2 regions of the Flavobacterium branchiophilum FL-15 genome follow, and region 1 is predicted to be linked to the other one. Evidence: riboswitches for the same ligand, from Rfam matches in the RefSeq annotation. Region 1 holds a riboswitch; the other holds the start of a gene.

Region 1 (10,127 bases):
TTAGACTTCGTTATGAAATCTAAAAATACAAGAAAATTAAGTGCTCACGGACTTTTTAAATTTTTAGAATATATTAATATTTTAACATTTTAAAAAGGAGTAAGTGCTTAATTTTGAAGTATTTTTAGATTGTAATAGATTTCTAATGCTTAATTTGGGTTTAATGATATTCGTTGTAAGATTCATTTTGATATACCATGCTGAAATTGGTTTATAAGCGTCATTTTCTCCAAAATACAAATCTATTTTACAGTTTGGTTTGGTTTTTTCATATCGCAAACGTGTGGCAGAAATTGCAATTAAATTTTCAACTTTCAATCCTTTTAATACCGATTTCCAGCCAATCGTACCGCCAATACTAAAGCCTAATATCATAATTTTTTCTGTTTCTAACGTCAATAATGTATTCACTGCATGGTCTATACCATAATCAATAAAATCTTTGTGTTCATTTATTAAAACAGTATTTTTACTTCCTAAAAATTGACAATTATAATAAATTATTTCAAAAAAAGGTTCTAATTTGTCAATATAGGCTTGTAGCCAATTGTTGTTTTCGTCGCCATTTATATCAGATAGGATTACAAGTCTATTGGTATTACATGTATTAGACACGTTCATCCAAAGCCTGCTCCAAATCGGCAATTACATCGGCTACGGTTTCTAATCCTACCGATACTCTTACCAAACCATCGGTAATGCTAACGGCCAGTCGCTCCTCTACAGTTAATTTGCTATGGGTTGTGGAGGCTGGATGGGTAACAATGGTTCGGGTATCGCCCAAATTGGCAGACAATGAACATAATTTTATTTTATCCAAAAAAGCCCGCCCTGCTTCTAGTCCGCCTTTGATTTCAAAAGCCACAATATTGCCTCCTAATCGCATTTGTTTTTGTGCAATTTCATATTGTGGATGTGATGGCAAAAACGGATATTTTACACGATTTACTTGCGGATGTTGTTCTAAAAAGCTGGCTACTTTCATTGCATTTTCGCAATGTTTTTCTACACGAACAGCCAATGTTTCCAAACTTTTTGACAAAACCCAAGCGTTAAACGGCGAAAGCGAAGGCCCCGTATTGCGTGAAAACAAATAAATTTGTCTTATCAAATCGGCTTTACCAACCGTGATGCCTCCCATCACACGTCCTTGTCCATCAATCAATTTGGTTGCAGAATGTATGACTAAATGAGCCCCAAATTGTATAGGATTTTGAATGTAGGGTGTGGCAAAACAGTTGTCTATAATCAAAATAAGGTCGTGTTTTTTGGCAATATTTCCTAATAATTCTAAATCGATAATGTCTATGGCTGGATTTGTAGGTGATTCTGCATATAAAATTTTAGTATTGGGCTGAATCAAACTTTCTATGGTTTCGGGTTTGTTGATATCAAAATAACTGGTTTGGATAGTCCATTTTGGAAAATAAGTTGTAAACAATGCGTGGGTCGATCCAAATACACTTCCTGCCGAAACAATGTGGTCGCCAGCATTGAGCAAGGCCGCAAATGTAGAATAAATTGCTGCCATACCCGTAGCAAAAGCATAGCCCGCTTCGGCACCTTCCATAGCACATATTTTTTCTACAAATTCGGTGGTATTGGGATTGCTAAATCTACTATAAATATTGCGTTGTTTTTCTTCCGTAAACGAAGCCCTCATGTCTTCGGCATCTTCAAATATAAAACTCGATGTAACATACATAGGCACCGAATGCTCTAAATTTTGTGTTCGCTCGGATTGGTTGCGGATGGCTTGGGTTTCAAAACCTAAATTTTCATAATTCATAATATCGCCTCTTTTCCTCAAAAAAAGGAAATTCCTGAAAGAGGTATCAGGGGTTTAGTTGTTTTTTGTAGTTTATTGAGGCTAAATTCTAAATACAATTCACCAATAGAATTAGCCTTTTTTGGGCGTTCCCCAAGGGTCGGGCTATCCGTTTCAATCTTTTTTTGAGGCAGAAAAAGCCTCAAAAAAAGGATTTCCACTGCTATCCCTAACGCATCAACACCGTTAAAAATAGCATTTAACCTTTATTGACAATATTGTGCTATCATATCGACTGCTTTTGGATGTCCTAACAATCTGGCTTTTTCCAAATCTTTGCAACCTTCTTTATTAAATTTCAACGATACAAATACCATCGCTCGCATATAATATGCTTTTGAAGATTCGGGCTTTAAATCTATGGCCTTTGACAAGTCCTCAATCGCTCCTTTCTCATCCTGCAACATGGCCTTGCTAATGGCTCGCATCATATAAAAACCAGGCTGTTTTGCCTTATCCTCTCCTGATTTTTCTAAATCTTCCAAAACTCCCATATGGTCAGACAACTCACTTCTAATGGCAGCCCGAGCATAATAGGTATTAGCATCTTCTTTTAGCTTTAATGCTTTGGTATAATCTGCTTCAGCTCCTTTATAATCTTTCAATTTGCTTTTTGCCATACCTCTATTTACATAAATGGCATCGTTTTTAGGCTCTATTTTCAAGGCTTGATCAAAATCTGCAATTGCTCCTTCAAAATCATTTGCTTTCACTTTTTCGATACCACTTTTATTATACAACAACACTGTCTGAGCATTCATACTAAATGTTGAAAAAAATAAAAATAAGACAGATATTTTTATAAAATTTAAAAAAATCATATTACAATTTTTAAACTCCAATTGGAGTACCATTTACAAACACTTCATATACCACCGTTGCAGTTGGTTCTACTGTTTTTGAAACAGAACAATATTTGTCAAACGACAATTGTGCAGCCCGCCAAGCTTTGTCTGGATCTACTCTTCCTTCCAAAAAAAATTGAACTTTGATGGTTTTAAAGGGGTTGGCCTCTTCAACTGCCTCTCTTGTTCCTTCTACATCGGCTTTAAAAGAAGTGATGTCTTGTCGCTGCTTTTTTAATATCGAAATCATATCTATTCCGCTACATCCAGCCACAGCCATCAATACCAGTTCCATGGGACTTGCTCCCATATCATTACCACCAAAACTAGGTCGTGCATCTACATCTACTACATGACCTCTGTCATTTTTCAATTGAAAATGAAAATTTTCGTTTACTCTTTCTAATGTTACTTTCATATCAGCCCCTCCCTAACCCTCCCAAAAGGGGAGGATGTGAGACTGGAGGGTTAGTCTCTTTTATAGTTGTTTATGATACGTTTGCTTTGCACTTTCTATTTGTTCTTCCGCTGTTATTTCAGGAAACAACACATAACTTGGTGCTTGAATCAAGGCTATTTTTTGCACCTCAATTTCTATTAATTCATGAATGGGAAATTTGTCAGTAAAAAGTGATTTTATGATTCCTGCTTTTGTTTCAAAATCAATATCATTTTTTTCAATTATTCTGGCAATTCCTTTTACTTTATACCCTTTTTGAACAAAAACATCTATAAAACTTACACATACTTTGTTGTGGACTCTGATGTTTCGAACCGAGTTTGGCGAAGCAATATTGGCTATCAACAATGTTTTATCATCTATACAAGTAAACATTTCTTTGGGCGACACATTCGGAAAATGGTCCTCGTCCAAAGTGGCTAACCAACACAAAACACTTTGGTTGATGTATTGTTTTATGGTGCTGTCAATAGTTGTTTTCATGTGTTTTAGAAACCCCTCCCCAGCACCCTCCAATGAGGAGGGAGCGAAAAAGGATTGTTTTTTTTAAAGGTAAGCCTTTCTACTTGTTGCTCATTTCCCCTTCGGGGGTTAGGGGTCTTATCCTTTATCCGACAATCTCAAAATATCACCAAAAACCCCTCTTGCCGTTACTGCCGATCCTGCTCCTGCTCCCTGAATTACAATGGGTCTGTCGCCATAAGATTCGGTATATATTTCAAAAAACGAATCCGAACCTTTTAATCCTCCTAATGCAGTATCTTTTGGTACAGAAACTAATTTTACTTCTAAATTACCTTTGTCGTTTTGCAAATCGCCAGACAATTCGCCAATGTATCTTAATACATGATGGGGCTGCTGGGCTTCTTTTATTTGGGCATAAATAGCATCAAATTCATTTAATTTAGTTAAAAAATCAGCGGCACTTCCTGCTCGTAAATGGTCTGGTATTAAATTCTGAATGGCTATTTCCTCAAATTCATTTTGCAAATCCAACTCACGTGCCAAAATTAATAATTTTCGACCAACATCATTGCCACACAAATCTTCTCTTGGGTCGGGCTCTGTATATCCATTGTCAATGGCTTCTTGCAAAATGGTACTAAATGGCACTTCTTTTTCAGAAAAATGATTGAACAAATAACTCAATGTTCCCGAAAAAACACCTTTTATTTTTGTAATGTTTTCGCCCGAAAGGTGTAGTAATTTGATGGTGTCTATCAAGGGTAATCCTGCACCAACATTGGTTTCATACAAATAATTTTTTTGATTTTCGTCTAAAACTTGTCTCAATTTTACATAAAAATCATAACTCAAAGTATTGGCTACTTTATTGGAAGAAATCAAATCAAAACTATTTTCTGCCAATGTTATGTAATTTTCTACAAATGAGGCACTTGCGGTATTGTCTATTGCAATTAAATTTTCTAAATGGTGTGCTTTGGCATAATCAATTACATCCTGAATTTGATAGGATCGACCATGGGTTTCTACATTGGATTTCCAGTTTTGATCTACACCATCGGCATTTAGCAATACTTTTTTAGAATTGGCAATCGCAAAAACATTCAATTTGATACCTTTCCTTTTTTCGATGTTTTCTGACGATTCTAAAATTTGGTTTATCAATGTACCACCAACCAATCCATGCCCAAAAATAGCAATGTTAATCTTTTTTGAAACACCAAAAATTTCACCATGAATCACATTCAATGCTTTATTCAATTGGTTTTTATCTACAACTAAACTTACGTTTTTTCCTGTTACGGTGTTGTTAAACAAAATAGGGATAATTTTGTTTTTAATTAAAGCGGTATAAGGTTTATGAAATGAACTTAAATCTTGTCCGATTATTGATATAATGGATACATTATCTGTAACGGAAATCTTATTAACATCTTTTGAATAAAAATCATTTTCAAACTCTTTTTCAAGTGCAATCATGGCCGTCGATGCTTTGTCTGATGCTACAACCAATCCTATACCTCGCTCGGATGATCCTTGAGAGATAATACTTACGCTAATTTGATTTTCGGCCATTACTCTAAATATTCGTGCATCTACACCTGCTTTGCCAAGCAATCCTCTTCCTTCTAAATTTACCAATGAAACGTTTTCTATAACCGAAAGTGTTTTGATACCTTCTTTTTCCGTTTTCGATGTAATTAATGTCCCCTTATTTTCGTAATTGAATGTGTTCAAAATCCGCAAGGGTATGTTTTTTTCTAATAATGGAATGATGGTTTTGGCATGCAAAATTGTAGCTCCAAAATTGGCCAATTCATTGGCTTCGTTAAAAGATAAATGGTCTATTTTTTTTGCATCTAAAACCAATTCTGGATTGGCGGTATAAATGCCATCTACGTGAGTGTAGTTTTGTAACTCACTTGCATCCAGAAAATTAGCTATCAACGAGGCTGTATAATTACTGCCGTTTCGACCTAATGTGGTAGCATCATTATTAGAATTTGATCCAATAAATCCGGTTACGATATTGATTTTTTCGGCATTGTCTTTGAAAAATTGAATGACATTTTTTTTGGACAAGTTTTCTAATGGCTGGGCATCGCCAAAATTGGAATCTGTTTTAATCAAGTCTCTCGCATCTGCCAATTGGGCATTTATACCTTGATGTAATAAAATGGCAGTGAGCAATTTTGCTGCAAGCAATTCTCCTTTTGAAAGAATTTGATCTTTAATTTTGGGGCTAAAATCGCCAATTAGGCTAACCCCTTCAAATAATTTTTCTAAAATATCAAATTCTTCTTGTATGGCTATTTTATATGGATTGTTTTCACTTATAATGTTTTGATAACCAGCTATTTGGTAATTTTTAAAATCCTCAAATAGGGTTTTGTAATTGCCATTTTGAGCCGCTATTTGCAATAGATGTTCCAGTTCGTTTGTAGCATTGCCTCTTGCTGAAACTACTACCGTAATAGCTTCATTTTGTGAGATTTTATCTGCAATTATAGCTACTACTTTTTGAAGTCCTTCTCCGTTGGCTAACGATTTCCCACCAAATTTTAATACTTTCATGTTTTTTTCAAAAATTGTTTTTTGTAATTCGTAATTTGATGTTAAAAAACATCTTTTAATAATGTGTTGAGTTGTTCAAATTCTATCAAAAAAGCATCATGTCCGTGGATTGATTGAATTTCTTTTAGATAAATATTTGATTTTAAAGGCTTTATAGCGTTATAAGTAGCTTTGTTTTCATCAATAATAAAAAACAAATCAGAGTTGATACCAATAATATGAATGTTTGCCTTAATTTTTGGAATAAGGGTCAAAAAATCGGTATTATTTCTAGTAATGTCAATCGTTTTGAGCAACTGATTCATCAATTTATAGGCCGATAATTGAAACCGATTTTTCAATTTTTCGCCATGGTGTTCGAGCCAACTTTCCACATTAAACAATCCCGAATGTTCATTTGATGTTCTATGGAATTTAGCGTCAAAGGATTCGGGGGTTCGGTAGCACATCATGGCATGAATGCGGGCATCGACAATTGGGTTTGATGAATTTTGTAAGATTTGCTCTTGTAAATAACAATTTGCTATAAGCCAATCTGTTGATTTCCAGTCTGTTGCAATTGGAATTAAATTTTTGGTCAATTTTGGCGACAAAGCTGCCATTTCCCATGCTATCCCACCTCCAACAGAGCCACCAATAATGGTGTGTAATGTATGGATATGTAATGTTTTAAGTGCCTCTAAAAATAGTTTGGCTATGTCTCGGGCTTTGAAATCGGTATAGTTTTCAATCAAAAAACCGTCATATCCATTGCCAGGAATATTAAACGCCAAAATGGTATATTTTTCAGTGTTTATGGTTTTTTCAGGGCCAATGAGGTCGTTCCACCAACCATTTGGACCAATTACTTGAGCATTTCCCGTTAGGGCATGATTAACCAAAACAATAGGAGCAGTATGCAACGGTTGTCCAAAAAGCTGGTAACTTATTGGAATAGAGGCATATAAAGCACCGCTTTCGGTTTTGAAATTTTGAATGATACTATTTTGAATTTGTTTTTCCAATGTCAAATCTTTAAAAAGATGGATTATGATTTGTATCTGGAAATATTAAAAAGAAAGCTAGATGACTAGAAAATTCTTGTGTTATCTTTCCACAAACTGTGTGGTAGAATGCAGCACCTTCTTCGATAATTCGTAGGGTTGCTAAGGCTTCATTGGGTCTAATCCCTCTGCCTTTCTTTATAACATTTCATCGATAAGCACGAATGCTTAACGGCACAAATTTACGGCTTTTTTTAATATTCACAATATTTATTTTTTAAAAATCAATAAAAATCGTATTTCGCAATGGAATCCTTTTTTTTTATTGAAAATTCAAAAAAAAGTCTTAAAAATTGATATTTTCAAGACTTTTTTCAACTCTATTTTTTAAAATGTAGCTTTCAAATCGGCTTTTAAATCTTCAATATCCTCTAACCCAACAGAAAGTCTAATCAAATCTTGTGTTACTCCTGTAGAAATTTGTTGGTCCGCTGTCAATTGTTGGTGTGTTGTGCTTGCAGGATGGATGATTAATGATTTGGTGTCGCCAATATTTGCCAAAAGCGAGAAAATTTTTGTGTTATCGGCCACCTTTTTGGCTGCTTCAAAACCACCTTTTAGTCCAAATGTAACAATACCACTTTGTCCTTTTGGTAAATAATTTTGTGCCAATTCATAATAAGGGCTCGTTGCCAATCCAGGATAATTTACCCATGCAACAGCCTCTTGTGTGGCAAGCCACGTGGCCAATTCCAAAGCATTTTCTGAATGTTTTTTGATGCGAAGGGGCAAGGTTTCGAGGCCTTGCAATATTTGGAATGCATTAAATGGACTCAAGGCACTTCCAAAATCCCTCAATCCTTCTATTCTAACTTTGGCAATAAAAGCTGCATTGCCAAGGGCTTCATGATATACAAGTCCGTGGTATCCAGCAGAGGGTGTAGTAAACTCTGGAAAAAGGCCATTACTCCAATCAAATGTTCCTGCATCTATGATAACACCACCAAGCGAAGTTCCGTTACCCGAAATATACTTTGTAAGAGAATGAATTACAATATTAGCTCCGTGTGCTATGGGATTCACCAAATAGGGCGAAGGTACCGTGTTATCTACCATAAAAGGTACTTTGAGTTTTTGTGCTTGTGCTGCAACTGCTTTCAAATCGATGACGTCTAATTTTGGATTGCCAAGCGATTCTGCAAAAATAACTTTGGTGTTTTGCTGTGCTGCTTTTGAAAAATTTTCAGGATCTGTCGGATCTACAAATGTGGTTGTTATACCCAAACGAGGCAAGGTAACCTGCAACAAATTGTATGTGCCTCCATACAAACTATTGGACGCTACAATATGGTCGCCTGCTTTGAGCAAAACCAACAATGCTGTAGCAATGGCTGCCGTTCCAGATGCCGTAACTACTGCCCCAATTCCTCCCTCAAGTGCTGCCAAGCGTTGCTCCAACACATCGTTTGTCGGATTGTTCAGTCGGGTATAAATGTAGCCCGATTCGGACAAATTAAATAAATTTGAAGCATGTTGTGCGTCATGAAATACATAAGACGTTGTTTGATAAATGGGTACTGCTCTGGTGCCTGCATGTTTGGTTACATCGTGTCCTGCGTGTAAAGCATTTGTAGAAAATTGTTGTGAACTCATGTGTTTTGTTGTTTTAAAGGTTTTGATTTATAATTGTTTATACAAACAAAAATTCGCTCTCTTCGTTATTCATGGTAGCTAAAATTTGATTGTTTCTAGACGTATTTCTTTTTTTTGTCTTTTTTAAAAATGATTTGGCTTTTATATGATGCCAAGCATTGCTGATTTTTCGGGTTGTTTTCATGTTATTTGAGGTTTTGAATTATTTATTTTTTATAAAAAAAGTCCTTTTGGATGGCTACCAAAAGGACTTACAGATTTAATTTAACTAAGTTTAAAATCTTTTACTTTTGATCATATAGCCTTTGTAGTGTACAATTGCACATCACAGTTTGTTTCATAAGTTGTTTAATATATTTCATCTCGACTGTTTATTTGGTAAAAAAAAAGACCTCTGTATTGTGGCAGAGGTCTTTTTATTATTTATTTCATTTTGAAATTACAATACATAGCACCCTGCGGTATTTAACCACAACTTGATACAGATATTTTGCATTGATAATCTCATTTTTCTTTCTTTATTAATATGGCAAAAATAGTGAAGTTGATTTTAATATGCAAATTTTTTTTAATTTAAAATCAATTTTTTTTATATTGAATTAAAATTCTTAAAAAAATAAATGCATTTTAAATAAAAATAACAATTAGAAAGAGCCTTTTTTGGGCGTTCTCCAAGGGTCGGGCTATCTGTTACAAACAACTTTCATTGAACACCAAAAGAAATATAATATTGTGAAATAATCATTTCTGATTACTACATTCAGAACCTATATTCGTGCAATACAACACCCCTTTTGGGGGCTGGGGGGCTTCAAAAGGATTTTCACAGCTATCGCTATCGCAAAATGTTGTTTATAATATAATTTAGTCAAAATATTGATAATCAATTCAAAATAAATAATTTTAATATTTAAAAAAGTTTTCCAATGAAAAATAAAAACAATATTTTTGTTTCAAAAAATAAAATTAAAAATGGAAAAAATAGTTTTGCACAAATCCGATTCAAGGGGGCATGCTGATCATGGCTGGCTCAATGCTTATCATAGTTTTAGTTTTGCCAATTGGTATAATCCAGAGCGTATTCATTTTGGAATGTTACGGGTTTTGAATGACGATACCGTGGCAGCAGGCATGGGTTTTGGTACACATCCACACGACAATATGGAAATCATCACTATTCCGCTTGAAGGTGATTTGGCACACAAAGACAGCATGGGCAATGCATCCACCATTTGCCAAGGCGATGTGCAAGTAATGAGTGCAGGAACCGGCATACAACATAGTGAGTTCAACCCAAATGCTGATCGACATACAAAACT
Region 2 (10,127 bases), 1.7 Mb from region 1:
TTCAGTTAAATTTTTTTCTATATATTTTCGCTCTTTGATTTCTTTTCCAAAATCTTTGTCTTCATAAATGGTTTTGGCAACACCTTCCCATGTTTTAGAATAATCTTTTATCTCTTGGCCCGGTAGTCTCACCCTTTCTATTTCGTGCTTGATACCCGATTTATAATTGTCTAAATTATCTACAAATGGTTCATCTACTATTGCGGGCACTTGCCAAGCTTCGTAATTACTTACAATATGTTTGAATGAAATATGGGTAGTATTGCCATATTGGTTTTGGCCACTTTGATTTGCTGTTTCTAAATTTGATGTTACTTTAACCTCTATTTTGCCTTTCAAAATGGGTTTGTAAATGTAATATTCTGGAATTTCCGTATGATATGCTGCATAATAAACGGGTATTTCATGTTGTATTTCAAACTCTGGAAAGGTTAGTAAATTTTGAGATTTCAATACATATTTAAACTCCACTATCGAACCTTCTTTAACATTGGGCATTGTAATGATCGCTTCGCCCCAATTTGTATTCTTACTTTGTTTGAATTTTCCTTCGTTTGATAGTTTTGTTCGTACGATTTTTCCATTTTCTAAATTATAAGTATAGGCATCAAAAAAATGTACACTTTCTGCCTCGCTCAAATTCGATCCAATATAGTAATCTTTTTTAAAATTTGCCCAGTTAAATCCTTCTTTTTTATAAATTTTGATTCGATAATGGTATTGATGTTCTACAACAAACCGACTATCATTTTCTTTAAATTTAAAATTTGTTAATGCTTTGCAAAATAAAATAGAAGCTACAGCATTGGTATCAATAGTGCATTTTTTTTCTGAAAGCATAACCTCATTAACTGCTTCAAGATCAGGAGTTTGAGCTTGAAGATGCAAGGTAAAGGCTATCAGTAAGTATATTATTTTTTTCACAACCCTATATTTTTTTCAATACTATTTTTTGGTTTTCTTTATCAATCATTTGTTGAAAAAATGCTTTCAAAACATCATAATATTCTGCAGGTACTATGGCTTCATTGATGGTTTCTGTAATAGCAATTTGTATTTTATTATCATTTTGAACAATAATGTACTTCAGGGATCCCAAGTTGTCCACCGCAGCAATATTCATATTTTCAGGCATTGATTCTACGACATAGCCCTCTGGCAATTCGATATTAATATTGTATCTGGTTTCTATTGGATACGAAAAATCTATTGGATACTCTCTTACATCTAATTTGAAAGGGTTTGATTTGGTTACTAAAAATAGCATTGGGGTAAAATAAATTTTTCCGTTGATGAGTTCACTATCATTCCCGTCTTTAAACGAAAAAGTCTCGCTAACGGCCTTGGACAAATCTGTCATATTGTCTTTTGTATAGTCGTTTATTTCAATATTGTTGGATTTTTTTTCTAACTCTTCCAAATAGCCATCGTCTTTTGAATTGTTATTGGATTTTCTAAAACTCAAAGCCAATTGATTTGTGTATTGTTTGCGAATTTTACCATTAAAGGTGCCCGATGGATCTAAATTGGCAGTCATATTTACCGTTTCTCTGGAAACTTGTTTGGGCATCAAATCGATTTGTTCCGACGTGCCATCTTTTCTAATTAATCGTCCAAACCAGTTTAGGTCTCTGTTGGGCAATACATTTGGAGTCGAATATTTATCTGTTGCATCTAATAAAACCACTCCTTCTGCCGTTTCTACAGCCGCAATCACGTAGTTGAAAGCCGCATGCGATGGAAAAAGAGCAATACCATTGTCTCTGGTGCTCAATATTACTGGATTTGCAGCAAGACCAGCATATCGCAACATTGCGGTGAGCATCAAGTTGATTGCTGCAACATTTCCTACACCATCAGCATAAGCTTTTCGAACGCCCTCGTCCGTTCCATAGCCATAGTAGTCATTCCATTTTATTTTAGATTTGACAAACTGATGGATAGCCAACATTTTTTCCTCATTTGTGCCCAATCCTTTGATTAACAAGTCAATATCTTTTTCAAAATAGCCTGTTTTATTCAATTCCAGACCAAAATTGTCAAAATCATAAATAGTTTTTACAACTGAATTCCAATCCGTCGAATAACTTTTCAAAGGCTTGCCAGGAAATTTGGTCATACTCAATTCATGAACAATACTAGCCCGATAATTGTTGATATTGTTTACATAACTTTCGTCTTTCATCGACGGAATAGCTGTCAAAGTATAAGTGTTTTGTTCTTCTAAATAGTCAAATGAATTCTGACTGTAAGCACTTTGAAAACCACCATTGGTACGCTGCATGGCACTCATATTGATAGTCCGATTGACTTTATTTGTAGTAACTTTTGGAAAAATATAACCTCGTTCAGATGGTTTGTAAACATAATATTCGGGTATTTTTGTTTTAAATTCTGAAAAATTTACAGGGATATCGTATTGAAAATACCAATCAGGCAATTCGCCAAATCGGTCTGAACGAATGGTATATTCATATTCTATTACCGACCCTTCTTTTACATTGGGCATCGTAATTTTTTTTCGTTTAGAATATTTATTAATCGTTTCATCAAAAATACCATCGCTTTTTAGTTTCGTTTTTTCTATTTTTCCATCAACCCAATTATATGTTACTGCTTCGTCAATCGAAACAGACTCTTTAGAACTTCCCGAATAATAATAAGGTACACTTTTATTAGCCCAGTCATATCCGTCTTTGTTATATATTTTAATTCGGTTTTTTACGGTTGTTACCATTACAAAACCATCATTTTGATTATATTCCATCCGCACATCTCCTGTTTTATACAATATAGCTGCAGGGGCATCTGTTTCGATGGGATGTTGTTTTTCTTGCAATTCGGCCGCACTCACTTTGCCTATTTTAAACTCTTGTGCATTTGTGGTTATCCCTATCAATAACCCTAAAATTAATACTATTTTTTTCATTGGTTGTGTGTTATTATTGGTTGTAATTAATGTTTTTTTGTTAATTTGTTATTGTTTTATGATTCGAAAAACAGCATCCGTTTTTGTAACATAAGAAGGTTGAACGCTATTATTTGCAGTATTTTGCGTTACGGATAGTGGTAGAAATCCTTTAGCCCCCCCAGCCTCCAAAGGGGGTGTTGTATTGCACGAATATAGCTTCTGATTTTGGTAATCAAAAAAAAACATCTCGCAATATTATTTTCTTTTGGAATTCAATGAACGTTGTTTGCAATAGATAACTCGACCCTTGTGAGAAAGTCCAATAAGTTTTAATTGTGTTGCAGTTTTATTCCTAATTTAGCCCATAAAAACGAATTTGTATTTCAGATGTATCAAAAATTTAGTAATCATATTTTTTTCAAGATAACCTTTGCATTATCATTTTTAGCTACTTGCTCTCTAAACAATCGGTAGGCATCATATTCTGCCTTAGGATAAGTGCCGCTTTTTATCATCAACTTACGTGAATACCGAATATGTTCTGCATCTTTTTTTACAAAAGTAGCCTGATATACACCATACTTATTTTCAATTTGCATAGTACTTGGCAAAAATTCTACAACATAGCCCTTCGGAATCGTTACTTCTATGTCGTCTTGGTCTGTAAATCCTCGCTGTATTTCAAATGGCGTTTTTCTATTACGAATCCGTTTCAATTCGGCGTTAGATTGATTGAATCCATTAATAGCAAATATCATATTTTGTTGGTTGATTTTTCCATAATTTTCTGCCGAAATCTGCACTTGTTCCTCAAAATCGACTTGATTTTTATCATCTACAAAATGATAAGACACTATTTTTAAATTTTCGATGTTTTGCCAATAATGCTTATAATGTTTTTCTACTTCCAATGCCTGTTCGGTAGCCAATCGGTAATGGTATCCATATTGTGTCCCTTTTGAATGTAAGGTAACATTTCCATTAATAACTCCCGTATCGTCTAATGTATATTGACCTGTAGTTTGGAGCAAATTTTCTTGTGGCAAATAAGTTTTGGTTTTTACTATTTCGCCGCCCTCGGGCTTGATGACTAAAACCATACGGTCGTCTGTAAAATTAGCCTGATAACCAAATGGGCTGTCTTGACTTGTACACTCCAACCAAATAGGATTGGCACCATCTGGCACACACAATATCATGTGATTGCCTTGCATCGAAACAAAATCTGGGTCTATATCTTTTGGCGTTCGATTGCCATACAATATCGTGTGATAACTAGGCACATCTACCGCCTGCAACAAGGCTTTCATATAATTTGACAAAGCCTTACAATCACCATACCCCAACCGATCTACATCTGTTGCATACATGGGCTTCCAGCCACCAATTCCTATTTGGATACTCACATACCGTACTTTACTTTGCAAGTATTCATATAAAATTTTTGCTTTTGCCATCGGACGGGTTTCATTACCAACTAACGATTTTGCTTTCAACACAGTAGCTTCTGGCAATGCCACCGTGCCCGTTAATATTTCGTCTTGATACCATTTCCCAAATTCTGTCCAATTGGTAGCCTTACCATCTACACCTTCTAAATGAAATTGTGTTAATCCAAACATCACTTTTGGATATATTCTGGCAACTGGACTCAAATCTTCAAATCGAGAAGCCAACGTTACAGGCAACTCAAACTCCCGTTGTCCTTCCATTTCTCGAGTTGTTACCTTGTAATCCGCTAAATTGAATGATTTATATTTAAAACCCAACGCCTCCGGATACTGAATTTTACAAATCGATTTTTCAATACTCACACCATCTTCTTTTATAGGATGCCAAGTGGGGATAAAGGCCGTATTCGATGTAGTTGTTTCACATTCATAAACCATCGTAAATGGATACACTGTTGGAGTATATTCCAAAAACAACACCCTATTGTCAGAAAAAATGGTGCCTCCATCAACCGCTGTAACATCTTTAAAATCCTTCCTCTTTATACGCTTAATCTCCAACCCAACATCATTATAAATCGTGGCATTAATAGTATTTATCCTCGTCGTTTTGTCATAATGTGCATACGCATTCATGGCATCAAGCCCTTTACTATTCAATACTGTTACCACGCGATGTTCCCGAATTTCCATCTCTCGCTGCGATTTTATCGCTACATCCATCAATTCATATCTTACAATTGCATCTGCATTTTGTTTCAAACTATCCGCTATTTGTTGAACAGCATACACTTTATCTTGCGAAAAAGTTACATTTGTAACAAAAAAAATTAAAATAATCACACGTTTTAACATCTCAAAGTATTTTCTTCAAAAATATAAACTTTTTTCAGAAAACAAAAAAAATCAATTACTTTTTTTAAAAAATCTAAAAATCCCGCCTTTGTTCCATTACCATTACTATCCATACATCTATTAGCCAAAAAAATGTTTGCCCAAACTTGTTTTTTTAATACTTTTATCGTTACTTTGCATCGCTCATATATTTATTATTTTAGTTATCACGAAAGGCGGAGGGACAGACCCAACGAAACCTTAGCAACCCTTTATCAAAAAGAAGGTGCTACATTCTACTTATTCCAAAAAATAAGACAGATAACCCCGAGACATCTCTCAACTTTCAAACATAACATCACTAATATTTTTATCTAGGAGCTAATCCCGCTTTTCGCTATATCTTTTGTTTTTTAAAGAAAAAAACAAAAGGATGTCGCTTCAATCGGGGCTAGGGGCAACCGTTTTCAAAAGAAATGAAGATTTTTATCAATCAAAATTTTTATAAAAATAAACATGTCAAAAATTCAAAATGCACTAAAAGAAAGAATCCTTGTCCTCGACGGAGCCATGGGAACCATGCTACAACGCAACAATTTCTCCGAAGAAGATTTTCGTGGCGATCGCTTCAAAAATTTTCCACATCCGTTAAAAGGTAACAACGATTTACTTTCCATCACACAACCCGAAGCCGTAAAACAAGTCCACCGATTGTATTTTCAAGCAGGTGCCGATATTGTAGAAACCAACACCTTTTCTGGCACAACCATCGGAATGGCCGATTATCACTTGGAGGATTTGGTCTATGAACTCAACTTCCAATCGGCTAAAATTGCCCGTGAAGTGGCAGATGAATTCACAGATCGTCCAAGATTTGTAGCCGGTTCCATCGGACCAACCAACAGAACCGCGTCTATGTCGCCAGATGTAAACGATCCGGGTTACCGTGCCGTTACTTTTGACGATTTGCGTGTAGCTTATAAACAACAAGTCGAAGCCTTAATAGATGGCGGTTGCGACGTGCTTTTAGTGGAAACCATTTTTGATACACTCAATGCCAAAGCAGCCCTTTTTGCCATTGAAGAAGTAAAAGAAGAACGAAATTTAGATATTCCAGTAATGGTTTCAGGCACAATCACAGATGCTTCCGGAAGAACACTTTCAGGACAAACGGTTGAGGCGTTCTTAATCTCGATTTCTCATATTCCGTTATTGAGTGTTGGCTTCAATTGCGCTTTGGGTGCCGACCAATTGAAACCCTATTTGAAACGGTTGGCAATGAACACCCAATTGAATATTTCGGCTCATCCCAATGCTGGTTTGCCTAATGCCTTCGGACATTATGACCAAACCCCAGAAGAAATGCAAGCCCTGATTAAAGAATATTTACAAGACAATTTAGTCAATATCATTGGTGGTTGTTGTGGCACCACTCCAGAGCATATCAAAGCCATCGCGGATGCAGCGAAGGAGTTTAAACCTAGAAAAGTGTAAAGGTTGATAGTTGTTGGTTGTTGGTTGATTGAAATCAAACAACGATCAACCAATAACCAAAAACAAAAAAGATGGAATATATAAAATTAGATGTTTGGGTTGAAACTAGGAAATTAGTAAATTTAATTTATGATGCTACAAAAGTTTTTCCTAAAAGATGAAATATTTGGTTTAGTGAATCAAATGAGAAGATGTGCGGTTTCAGTTCCTTCTAATATAGCGGAAGGTTGTGGTCGGCAAACAGCTAAAGACACGATTAATTTTTTACATATTTCTAGAGGGTCATTGTATGAGTTAGAAACACAATGTTATTTAGCATTGGATCAAAAATATATTGATGAAAATAATTTCACTATTATTTTAAATCAAATTCAAATAAGCAAGAAATTGTTAAATGGATTCATTAATTACTATAAAAAAATATAATTATGGGTATTGAAATTACCAACAACAACCAACAACCAATAACCAATAACCAACAACCAGCAACCAACAAATATTTAAAATTATCTGGACTTGAACCATTGTACATAAAAACAACACCTTCAGACTCCGATTTTTCTACATCGGAAAGTGTTCCCCCTTCGGGGGCTAGGGGGCTTTTCGTGAATGTGGGCGAACGAACTAATGTAACCGGTTCCCGAAAATTTCTTCGATTAATCAAAGAAGAAAAATACGAAGAAGCCCTAGATATTGCCAGAAATCAAGTGGAAGGTGGCGCACAAATCATCGATGTCAACATGGATGAGGGAATGTTGGACGGGGTGTATGCCATGACCAAATTCTTAAACTTAATTGCTGCTGAACCCGACATTTCTCGTGTTCCCGTAATGATTGATAGTTCCAAATGGGAAATTATTGAAGCGGGATTGAAAGTAATTCAAGGAAAAGGAGTAGTAAATTCAATTTCTCTCAAAGAAGGCGAAGAAAAATTCATTGAATATGCCAAAAAAATCAAGCGTTATGGTGCTGCCGTAATCGTAATGGCATTCGATGAAAACGGTCAAGCCGATACCTATGAGCGACGCATCGAAATTTGTAAAAGAAGTTACGATGTATTAGTAGATAAAGTGGGTTTCCCTGCTGAAGATATTATTTTCGACCCGAATATTTTTCCAGTGGCCACCGGAATGGAAGAGCATAAATTGAATGCTTTGGATTTTTTTCGAGCCACCAAATGGATTAGAGAAAACTTGCCTTATGCCCATATTTCGGGAGGAGTAAGTAATGTTTCTTTTTCGTTTAGAGGAAATGACAAAGTGCGTGAAGCCATGCACTCTGCATTTTTATACCACGCCATTAAAAATGGAATGACAATGGGTATCGTGAATCCTGAAATGTTAGAGATTTACGATGAAATTGACCCCGTTTTATTAGAACACGTTGAAGATGTGTTGCTAAACAGAAGAGAAGATGCAACCGAGCGTTTATTGGAATTAGCCGAGAGTTTCAAAGGCGATTTCAAAGCCAATGAAAAAGCAATTGCAGAGTGGAGAAATGGTTCGGTTCAAGAGCGTTTAACCCATTCTTTAGTAAAAGGAATTGACGAATTTATAGAAATAGACGTAGAAGAAGCAAGAAAATCTGCCCATAAAGCCATTGAAGTCATCGAAATTAATTTGATGGCAGGAATGAATGTGGTGGGTGATTTATTCGGAAGTGGAAAAATGTTTTTGCCACAAGTAGTAAAATCAGCCCGTGTAATGAAAAAAGCGGTGGCGTATTTATTGCCTTTCATTGAAGCAGCAAAACGCCCCCCAGCCCCCAAAGGGGGAGTGAAGTCTCCACGATATTGGGAAACAGCAGATAAACTAAGTTATGGTTTATTGAAAGAATTTGCTTTGAAAATGAGAAATCAACCAACAGATGCTGAAAGATTATTATGGGCTGAATTGAGTGGTAAAAAATTAGATAATTATAGGTTTAGAAGACAACACATTATAGGAAATTATATTGCTGATTTTATTTGTTTGAAAGAAAATATAATTGTGGAAGTAGATGGTTTAATTCATCAGCTTCCAGAAAATATTTGCAACGATGAAGAAAGGACAAAATGGTTTAATAGCGAAGGTTATCAAGTAATTAGATTTACTAATGAAGAAGTTTTATTTGAAACAGAAAAAGTATTAGCAAAAATTAAAGCTGCTTTAGAGGCTCCCCCTTCGGGGGCGGGGGGGGCTGGACGTATCTTAATGGCAACCGTTAAAGGTGACGTTCACGATATTGGAAAAAACATTGTTTCAGTAGTTTTGGCATGTAATAATTTTGAAATTATTGATTTGGGTGTAATGGTGCCACCCGAAAAAATAATTAAAGCTGCTGTTGAAAACAATGTGGACGTTATCGGATTAAGCGGATTGATTACACCTTCCTTAGACGAAATGGTCTATTTGGCTAAAGAAATGGATAAATTAAACATCAAAATCCCAATGATGATTGGAGGAGCAACCACGTCTCGTGCCCATACTGCGGTTAAAATTGCTCCTGAATATAAAGGAACTGTTGTGCATGTAAATGACGCTTCAAGAGCCGTAACAGTTGCCAGTCATTTGCTTCAAGAAGAAACCAAAGAAAAATACACACAAGATATTAGAACAGAATATGATGCCCTTCGAGAAGGCTATTTGAGCAGAAGTCGTGATAAAAATTTCTTGACAATTGAGCAGGCCAGAGTCAATAAATTAAAATTAGATTGGGCAAATTATACTCCAGTAAAGCCAAATTTTATTGGAACCAAAACCTTTGATGTGGCAATTGCGGATTTAGTGGATTTTATTGATTGGACTCCGTTTTTCAATTCTTGGGAATTGTATGGAAAATACCCAGCCATTTTAACCGATGAGGTGGTAGGCGAACAAGCCACGTCTTTATTTGAAGATGCCCAAAAAATGTTGAATCAATTAATCAACGAAAATTGGTTAACTGCCAAAGGTATTTTAGGAATTTTCCCTGCCAATACCATTAATGATGATGATATAGAGATACAAGCCCCCCCCGCCCCCGAAGGGGGAGCTTTCCTTACTTTACGTCAACAAAGTTTAAAAACCGCTGGTGCACCAAATATCGCCTTAGCTGATTTTATTGCGCCAAAAGACTCAGGAATTCAAGATTATATGGGTTGTTTTTGTGTAACCACTGGTTTTGGAGTAGAAGAAAAAGCCAAAGCATTTGAAAAAGAATTAGACGATTACAATTCAATTTTGGTAAAAGCCTTAGGCGATCGATTGGCAGAAGCTTTTGCTGAATATTTGCATTTGCAAGTTCGTAAAGAAATTTGGGGCTACGCATCCGATGAAAATTTAACAAATCAAGAATTAATTGCCGAAAATTATAAAGGAATTCGTCCTGCGCCAGGCTATCCCGCTTGTCCAGATCATTTGGAAAAACCAACCATTTGGAAACTCCTAAATGTAGAACTAGAAATTGGAGTAACTTTG

The links. A riboswitch is a leader RNA that binds a small molecule or an ion and turns the genes downstream of it on or off. The one in region 1 is predicted to bind S-adenosylmethionine.
Region 2: another riboswitch for S-adenosylmethionine. It lies ahead of FBFL15_RS13210 (homocysteine S-methyltransferase family protein); the one in region 1 lies ahead of FBFL15_RS04920 (alpha/beta fold hydrolase).

What each region holds. Positions count from the first base shown of each region.
Region 1 is NC_016001.1:1,140,913-1,151,039, forward strand. Features, by position in the region: gene FBFL15_RS04885 (alpha/beta hydrolase) at 82-615, opposite strand; gene FBFL15_RS04890 (trans-sulfuration enzyme family protein) at 608-1,789, opposite strand; gene FBFL15_RS04900 (tetratricopeptide repeat protein) at 2,035-2,589, opposite strand; gene FBFL15_RS04905 (OsmC family protein) at 2,660-3,091, opposite strand; gene FBFL15_RS04910 (pyridoxamine 5'-phosphate oxidase family protein) at 3,152-3,616, opposite strand; gene thrA (bifunctional aspartate kinase/homoserine dehydrogenase I) at 3,734-6,172, opposite strand; gene FBFL15_RS04920 (alpha/beta fold hydrolase) at 6,214-7,176, opposite strand; SAM riboswitch class I at 7,255-7,362, opposite strand; gene FBFL15_RS04925 (O-acetylhomoserine aminocarboxypropyltransferase/cysteine synthase family protein) at 7,543-8,808, opposite strand; gene FBFL15_RS16470 (hypothetical protein) at 8,846-8,992, opposite strand; gene FBFL15_RS04930 (pirin family protein) at 9,781-10,127, shown strand, end outside.
Region 2 is NC_016001.1:3,041,659-3,051,785, forward strand. Features, by position in the region: gene FBFL15_RS13190 (DUF3857 domain-containing protein) at 1-924, opposite strand, end outside; gene FBFL15_RS13195 (DUF3857 domain-containing protein) at 929-2,929, opposite strand; gene FBFL15_RS13205 (DUF3857 domain-containing protein) at 3,319-5,205, opposite strand; SAM riboswitch class I at 5,418-5,524, shown strand; gene FBFL15_RS13210 (homocysteine S-methyltransferase family protein) at 5,713-6,690, shown strand; gene FBFL15_RS13215 (four helix bundle protein) at 6,820-7,116, shown strand; gene FBFL15_RS16225 (vitamin B12 dependent-methionine synthase activation domain-containing protein) at 7,119-10,127, shown strand, end outside.